Metabacillus sp. B2-18: one gene and its partner. The protein of the gene in region 1 interacts with the protein of each later gene in a pairwise test. Links are inferred from orthologs where the notes say so. Each region holds a gene or a part of one and is shown on either strand. Other genes may lie near its edges.

What was found.
Region 2: the proteins of LPC09_RS01210 (region 1) and LPC09_RS15365 interact in binary tests that used the Bacillus subtilis proteins (3 or more experiments, as listed by UniProt). The link is inferred for Metabacillus sp. B2-18 from one-to-one orthologs.

Annotation. Positions count from the first base shown.
Region 1 is NZ_CP088245.1:217,403-220,957, reverse strand. Bases 485-3,481 are described here. They hold LPC09_RS01210 (anti-sigma regulatory factor), read right to left. Parts: upstream 2,186-3,481; coding sequence 1,784-2,185; downstream 485-1,783. Other genes in these bases: LPC09_RS01200 (STAS domain-containing protein), read right to left, coding at 2,551-3,393; LPC09_RS01205 (STAS domain-containing protein), read right to left, coding at 2,189-2,551; LPC09_RS01215 (PP2C family protein-serine/threonine phosphatase), read right to left, coding at 766-1,773; LPC09_RS01220 (anti-sigma factor antagonist), read right to left, coding at 485-710. Outside these bases: anti-sigma B factor RsbW, read right to left, coding at 1-381; more of LPC09_RS01220, read right to left, coding at 378-484. UniProt on the Bacillus subtilis protein: Provides the crucial link between the upstream module (communication of environmental stress) and the downstream module (integration of the environmental signals with signals of energy stress) that compose the signal transduction pathway controlling the sigma-B factor.
Region 2 is NZ_CP088245.1:3,041,390-3,044,911, reverse strand. Bases 1-2,902 are described here. They hold LPC09_RS15365 (serine/threonine protein kinase), read left to right. Parts: upstream 1-1,011; coding sequence 1,012-1,794; downstream 1,795-2,902. Other genes in these bases: LPC09_RS15355 (glutathione peroxidase), read right to left, coding at 2,635-2,902; LPC09_RS15360 (sporulation protein), read left to right, coding at 1,812-2,582; LPC09_RS15370 (hypothetical protein), read left to right, coding at 827-1,012; LPC09_RS15375 (DUF2515 family protein), read right to left, coding at 1-516. In the rest of the region: more of LPC09_RS15355, read right to left, coding at 2,903-3,198.

The DNA of each region.
Region 1 (3,555 bases):
GACTTCATCCATGAGCGTTTCCATCAAATAGAGACCTAAACCTCCTTCAGGAAGTTGGTCTACTGGACTTGAAGCAGAATAAGGACCAAGTTCATCTTTAGTTTTCTCAAAATCAAAGCTTTTGCCATTATCAGCAATCATTACTTCTAATCGATCTTCATATAAACCAAATCCAACGACCACTTCGCCCTCTTCATTGGTCTTATATGCATGCTGAACAGCATTTGTACAAGCTTCACTTGTAGCAATCTTCAAATCTTCAATATCATCATATGAATATCCCATTCTACTAGCAATCCCAGAGAGGGTTAAACGAATGATACCTACATATTCTGGTTTGGCTGGAACCTTCATCTCTATATAATCTACTAATTGCTTCATTGTACCCCACCCTCTGATTTTGAAGATATATCAATGATGTCACTTAGTCCAGTTATACTAAATAAGCGCTCCAGACGATCTGATAATTCTGCTAAATTTAACTGCCCGCCGTTTTTTCTTACGCTTTTCAACAAACCAACAAACACACCTAAACCCGTACTATCCATATAAGATACATTTTTTAAATTAATTGTAATATTAGGATTCGGCTCTTCCGCTAATGGTATGATGGCTTCTCTTAACTTAGGTGCTGTATAAGCATCAATTTCACCTGCGACGGAGACAATCGCTTGATCTCCAAGTTTATTTATTTCAACTTTTAAATTCACCCGTTATCACCTCAAAAGAACTTTTATGCTATTACATACCCTGTAAAAGATACTGCTAAACCATTCTTCTAATAATTATTAATGTGAAATCATCCCTTAATTGGAAATCCTGCATTTTTTCAAAATGCCTGTAGATTTTTTCTACAATTTGCTGAGACGTTAGATCTATATTCTGATGAATTAAATCTGTAATTGCTGATCTTTCAACAAACCCTTCGTCAGTCCTAGATTCTGTTACTCCATCTGATAATAGGACTACCATATCTCCAGGTTTAACATTCTTCTGATACTGCTTATATTTGAAGTTTTGATCGATCCCTAAAACAAGACCCTTAGCAGTAAGATCCTCAAACTCTCCGGTTGAGGAATGATAATAAAACCCCGGTTCATGTCCCGCTGAAGCATATGTGAATAAGTGGTCAACTGTATTATACATTCCGTAAAACATCGTAATAAACATGCTCGGATCTACATTCCGTTCAACCACTCTATTTAAATTTTCCAGGATTTGATTTGGATTTTTACGTGATTCCGGAAAGCTATCCATTGCATATTTAATCATAGACATGCACAAAGCTGCCGGAATTCCTTTTCCAATAACATCTGCCACCGCGATACTTATTCCTTGTTCATCCTGAACAAAATGATGATAATCTCCATTCATTTGCTTTGCAGGAACACTTATCGCTCCAATATCCAGAGAATCAATAGCAGGAACAGATGTCTCTAACAGTGTTTGCTGAACATTTGCGGCAATTTGGATTTCAGATCTAATCTCTAGCTGCTGGTCTCTCAAACTCTGATGTTCTTGATAGGCTAATCCGTATCCCATCATCACCTCAAGCAGGAAGTCTAATGAAGATAAAACCTCTTGCTGTATATCAGGGAAAAGCTCTTGAAGAACTTTCCTATGTGTACTAATGATTTCTTCAGGTGGAATCTGATGTTCAATCGTTTTTCGACTGAACTTTTGTCCTTGATAAAGTGCTGTTTCTGTTTGTTCATTTAAGTAATTTCTTAATAGCTCCGAATATTTTGTCTCAAGAAAATCACGATAATCCATTTACGTCCTCCTACCGAAGCCATTTCACCGCCTGAATATCTGTTCCTTCACCTACTGTGGAAGAAATATCAAATTCATCCATTAGACGTTTGACTCCCGGCAAACCTGCACCCAAACCTCCAGAAGTAGAAAACCCGTCTTCCATCACTTTTCGAATATCAGGAATTCCCGGTCCATTATCAATGGCTGTTATTTTCAAACCACTTTTTCCAAGGTCATTAATGCGTTCAATACGCATCTCCCCTTGCCCTGCATATAGATATATATTACGAGCTAATTCGGATATAGCAGTAGTAATTCTCGCTTGATCCACTGTACCGAAGCCAAGCTCTTTTGCAACATTCCGACCAAGTTGGCGGGCTGCTACAATGTCCCATTCGGTGACAATTTTAACACAGGATTGGTTTTCCATGCTTTACTCCCCCAACTCCCGCTGTAATGTTTCAAGCCCTTTTTCTAGGTCTAAAGCTGTTTGTACATCCTCAAGCTGGATGCCTAACTCAATTAATGTAATGGCAACAGCAGGCTGTATTCCTGTTAATACAACTTTTGCTCCCATAAGCTTCGACATACTAATTACGTCACCCAGGACCTTTGCGATGAAAGAATCAATAACATCAACTGATGTTAAATCAATAACAACCCCATTTGCACCTGTCTCATGAATTTTATGAAGGAGATCTTCCTGAAATTGTAGAGCAGTTTGGTCATCTAACTCCCACTGAATTGAGATTAGCAAACAATTATGAAGCTTTAAGATTGGTATTCTAGCATTCATTAGTTATTCCTCCAAGGATACGATTTGACGATTTGACGATTTGTCATTTCCAATGCAGATTCTATTCCTTTTTGAAGACTATTCTTTGTAATAACTTGACTTAGATCAATCCCCAGATTGACAATTGTTTGAGCAATTTCAGGTCTTATCCCAACCAATAAACATTTTGCACCAACTAATCTTACTGCCTCCGATGCTTGAATAATATGATGAGCAACCATTGTATCAACAACTGGCACTCCCGTAATATCGATTAACACAACCTCAGCACGATGCTTAACAACACCTTGCAACAAGTTCTCCATTATCCGTTTTGCTCTCTCAGTATCAATTGTTCCTACTAAGGGCATAACGGTAATATTATCAAAAACCGGAATAAGCGGTGCAGATAATTCTTGTAAAGCTATTTTTTGAAGAGAAACAGTTCGCTCCCAAGAAGATGCATAGTGATAAAGAACTTCACTGTTAATTGGAGCAATCCATTTATCAAATGCCCAGACTAACGCCATTTTCTCCTCATCAGTGTTCTCAACTGTCATCATCTCAAATAAAAGCTTACTCATTTCCTGTAAACTTGTTGAAATAAAACGAAGAGACCACCCTAATTGAACAACTCTTTGTGAAAACTCAGAAATCTTACTATTAATTTCATCATCTGACTTTCTAAAATATTGTAATAGTATATTAATATATTCATTGCAAATGTTTGTATATACTTGATCAGAAATAACGTTTGATACCTTCTGGTCATCCACGTTCTTCATTTTTTCTTCCCATTTTATAATCAGTTCTTCTCTGTTTGTTTGAATAAATGTCAAAAATGGATTAGAATCTTGACTCATCGTTCTGTTACTCCTCCTTAAAATTCACGGTCAATGTCATCGCTTTAATTATACAGATTTCTTTGGACAAAAAAAAGCACTACACAGAATACTCTTTTAAGTGCTATAGGGATTTTCCCATTAGTAAGACAAACATGTATACATAGATACGATAAAATCGTA
Region 2 (3,522 bases), 2.8 Mb from region 1 along the record:
TAATGCATATGTTAGCAGTGAAGATTGTTGTGAAGTAAAGAAGAATTTCCAAATTGGTATCATGAACTTAGAAACATGAAACGAAGGTAATAAATGGGAATAATCAGTAGAATCTTCTTTGCTTTTTTTATAGAGTAATAGCTGTGGAAAGGCATCATGAAAAATCAGGGCATTTGCTCTTTCTAAAAAATGAAACAGAATTGTTTGTTGCTTGCTATCAACGAAAGATTCAAGTAAAGGACTTTTCAAATCGGTCATATTGTATCCACCATTGCGAGAAACCATATGCGCAAGAAAAGCCCAATGAATCTCTGGATGTTGACGATAAAATGTTAAATATGCATTTGTTCTAGTAAGATTATTTTTATTATTAATTTTTGTTTCATTAGAAATAGTGTTGATTATTTTTCTTTCTTTTTGTGTAATAACAAAAGGAGAAGATTCTTTCAATATATTCTTTAGTTGCTGCTCAAGAAACCGGTCGTTTGCTTTTTTATTTCTAATTTCTTCATTCATAATTAAACCGTCCTTTAAGTTTAGGCTGTTTATTACAGTAGTTGTAGTTGAGTTAATTTTATAATAATGACTCTTAAATCAAAAAACGAACATCTTTCTTCATCCTGAACTTGTTAATAAACAATACACGGATGAAAACACTAATAAAGGTGAAATTCATACGTTTTTTGGTAACAAATGATACATTATGAAATGGATTCAGTTAAATTCCTATATTATTTGTATGAAATTTATGAAACCTTTGTTCTTTTTTGTCGTATATACTAATGAGCTATAATAAAAATAAAATTTTTAGAAAGAGGGATTTAATATGTTAAAGAAAATCCTTAAATCTTTATTATCTTCAAGTAAACATTCACATTCATACCGAAGAAGCTACAGTTCGAGTGATTTTAAAAGAAGAAAATCTCATCATTATCATCCGTCAAAGTATGGGCACCAACATTACAAAAGAAAGCATAAATCAAGTGGTTTTTTTAGTTCATATAGTAGCTAATGAACAAGTTCACCAAAAAGTGGATTGAACTAACAGAGCAACCATTAAAAGCTCATCAAATTGTAAATGAAAGATATATCATTAAGAATCTTTTAGGCAAAGGTAGCTATGGGTTCACATATTTAGTGAAAGATGAAGAAAATCAGAATAAAGTGCTAAAGCAATTACGGAAATATAAAATGCTCGAAAAGTCTGGGGAAGAATCTTTTAAACATGAAGTCACTATTTTAAGAACTTTAAATGATTCTTCTATTCCAGCTTTTTATGATGAATTTATAGAAAATGAAAAACATTTTATTGTGATGGAATATAAAAAAGGAAAAACATATGAAGATTTAATTTTTATAGAAAATATGACATTTTCAGAAGAAGAAGCATTGAAAGAGCTTTATGACGTACTTGTATTAGTAAAATTGTTTCATGATATTGGATGGGTTCACCGTGACTTACGTATTCCTAATATCTTGAAAAATGAAGAAGAAAAGTACATTATTGATTTTGGTCTGGCTAGATTCATAAATGATAATCATTCTGAACAATTTGATTCTTTAGAGAAAAAGTTGTTTCGAGAAGTTTCATTTAAAAGTGATTTTTATGCATTAGGTCATTTTCTTTTATTTTTACTTTATTCCTCATATCAACCGAAAACTAGGGAAAAAAGATCATGGGAAGAAGAGTTGGATATTACAGACCATACAAAAAGAATTCTACGTAAAATGCTCCAATTAGATGAACCATATGATGAAATCAATCAAATTATGAAGGATATAAGAGGGTCATAAAATGAGGAGGAATCAGGATGTCATTTTTTAATAAAATACTGGCAAGTGTTGGAGTTGGTTCTGCAAAGGTTGATGCTAAACTTTCTAAATCATCCATCATGATTGGTGAAAAAGTAGAAGGAGTTATTGATGTACAAGGTGGAAATGTAGAACAAGCAGTTGATGAGATCTATTTAACAGTCAACACAAATTATGAAAAAGAACAAGATGATCGCGTAATCAATAAGCATGCTGTGATCGCAACCATTAAGTTAAATGAACCGTTTGTCATTATGCCTGGAGAAACTAAAACATTCCCTTTCCAAATTGAAATGCCATTAGACACACCGGTTAGTGTAGGTTCATCACAAGTATGGATTCAAACAGGTGTGGACATAAAAGGTGCTTTTGATCCACAAGATCGAGATATTGTGACAATTTTACCTAATAATATGATGGATCAGATTTTAAATGTTATGAAAGAATTAGGTTTTTCCTTAAGAAAGGTCAAAAACGAAGAGGCTTCATTTAAATTAAGAAAAAGATTACCGTTTGTACAAGAATTTGAATTTATTCCAACAACGGGTTCGTATTATGGAAAATTCGATGAAGTGGAAGTTTTGTTTTTCTTAATTGATGATCATAAAATAGAGGTTGTAGTAGAAGTCGACCGCCGTGCAAGGGGCCTTGCTGGTCTTTTTTCAGAAGCACTTGATTTAGATGAATCGATTATTAAATTTACAATAGAAGAAAATGAACTGCATCAAGTAAAAAACATTTTTAAGGAAATTCTAGAAAATCATAGTTAGAAAAGGAAAACTATTGGAACAGAATAAAGTTCCAATAGTTTTTGGCATGTATTTACGCTGTTACATTATTTAATAATGTTTCTATATCCTGCTCCATGTCAATAGGATCTGTTGTACATTCAAAACGTTTTACAACGTTACCTTCCTGGTCAATTAAGAATTTTGTGAAATTCCATTTAATTGAGTAATTATCTGTTAAATATTCTGGGTGTTTTTCATTTAGTAACGGAATTAGTATTTTTGCAACAGGATGGAAAGGATTGAATCCCTCAAAAGGTTTACTTTGTGATAGATAATCGAATAATGGGTGAATGTTTTCATCTCTTACATCTATTTTTTGGAATAATGGAAAACTAACACCATAGTTTAATAGACAGTTCGCTTGAATGGCGTCATTTGAATCAGGTTCTTGGTTATCAAATTGATTACAAGGGAACCCTAATATTACAAAATCTTTTTCTTTATAGCGATTGTACAGCTTTTGTAAGTCTTCATATTGATATGTAAATCCGCATCTACCTGCAGTATTAACAACTAATAATACTTTTCCTTTATAGTCTTCAAGAGATCTTTCCGTTCCATTCATTGCTTTCGCTGTAAAATGATATATACTCATAAACAGTCCTCCAAGATTAATAGTTATTTTTCCCTATGAAATTTGACTCATTTTTATTATACATGAATAGTTTCATCATTTAAAAGAAATTCATTCAAGCTAACTAACTTTATATATATTAATAAAATATAAAAATTTACCGATAGAATAATAGTGTAGGTAATTTGTTTTAAAAAAATGTAACAATTAGGTAGAAAATATCGTTATATGTATATTAAACTATTCTTATTTAAACTCTAACTTATAGTTGCATTTACATGTTTAAGTTTTAAAGTATGTTAAGTAGAGCACTTTTGCAAAAAGGGGAAAAAGAAATGGACGAGA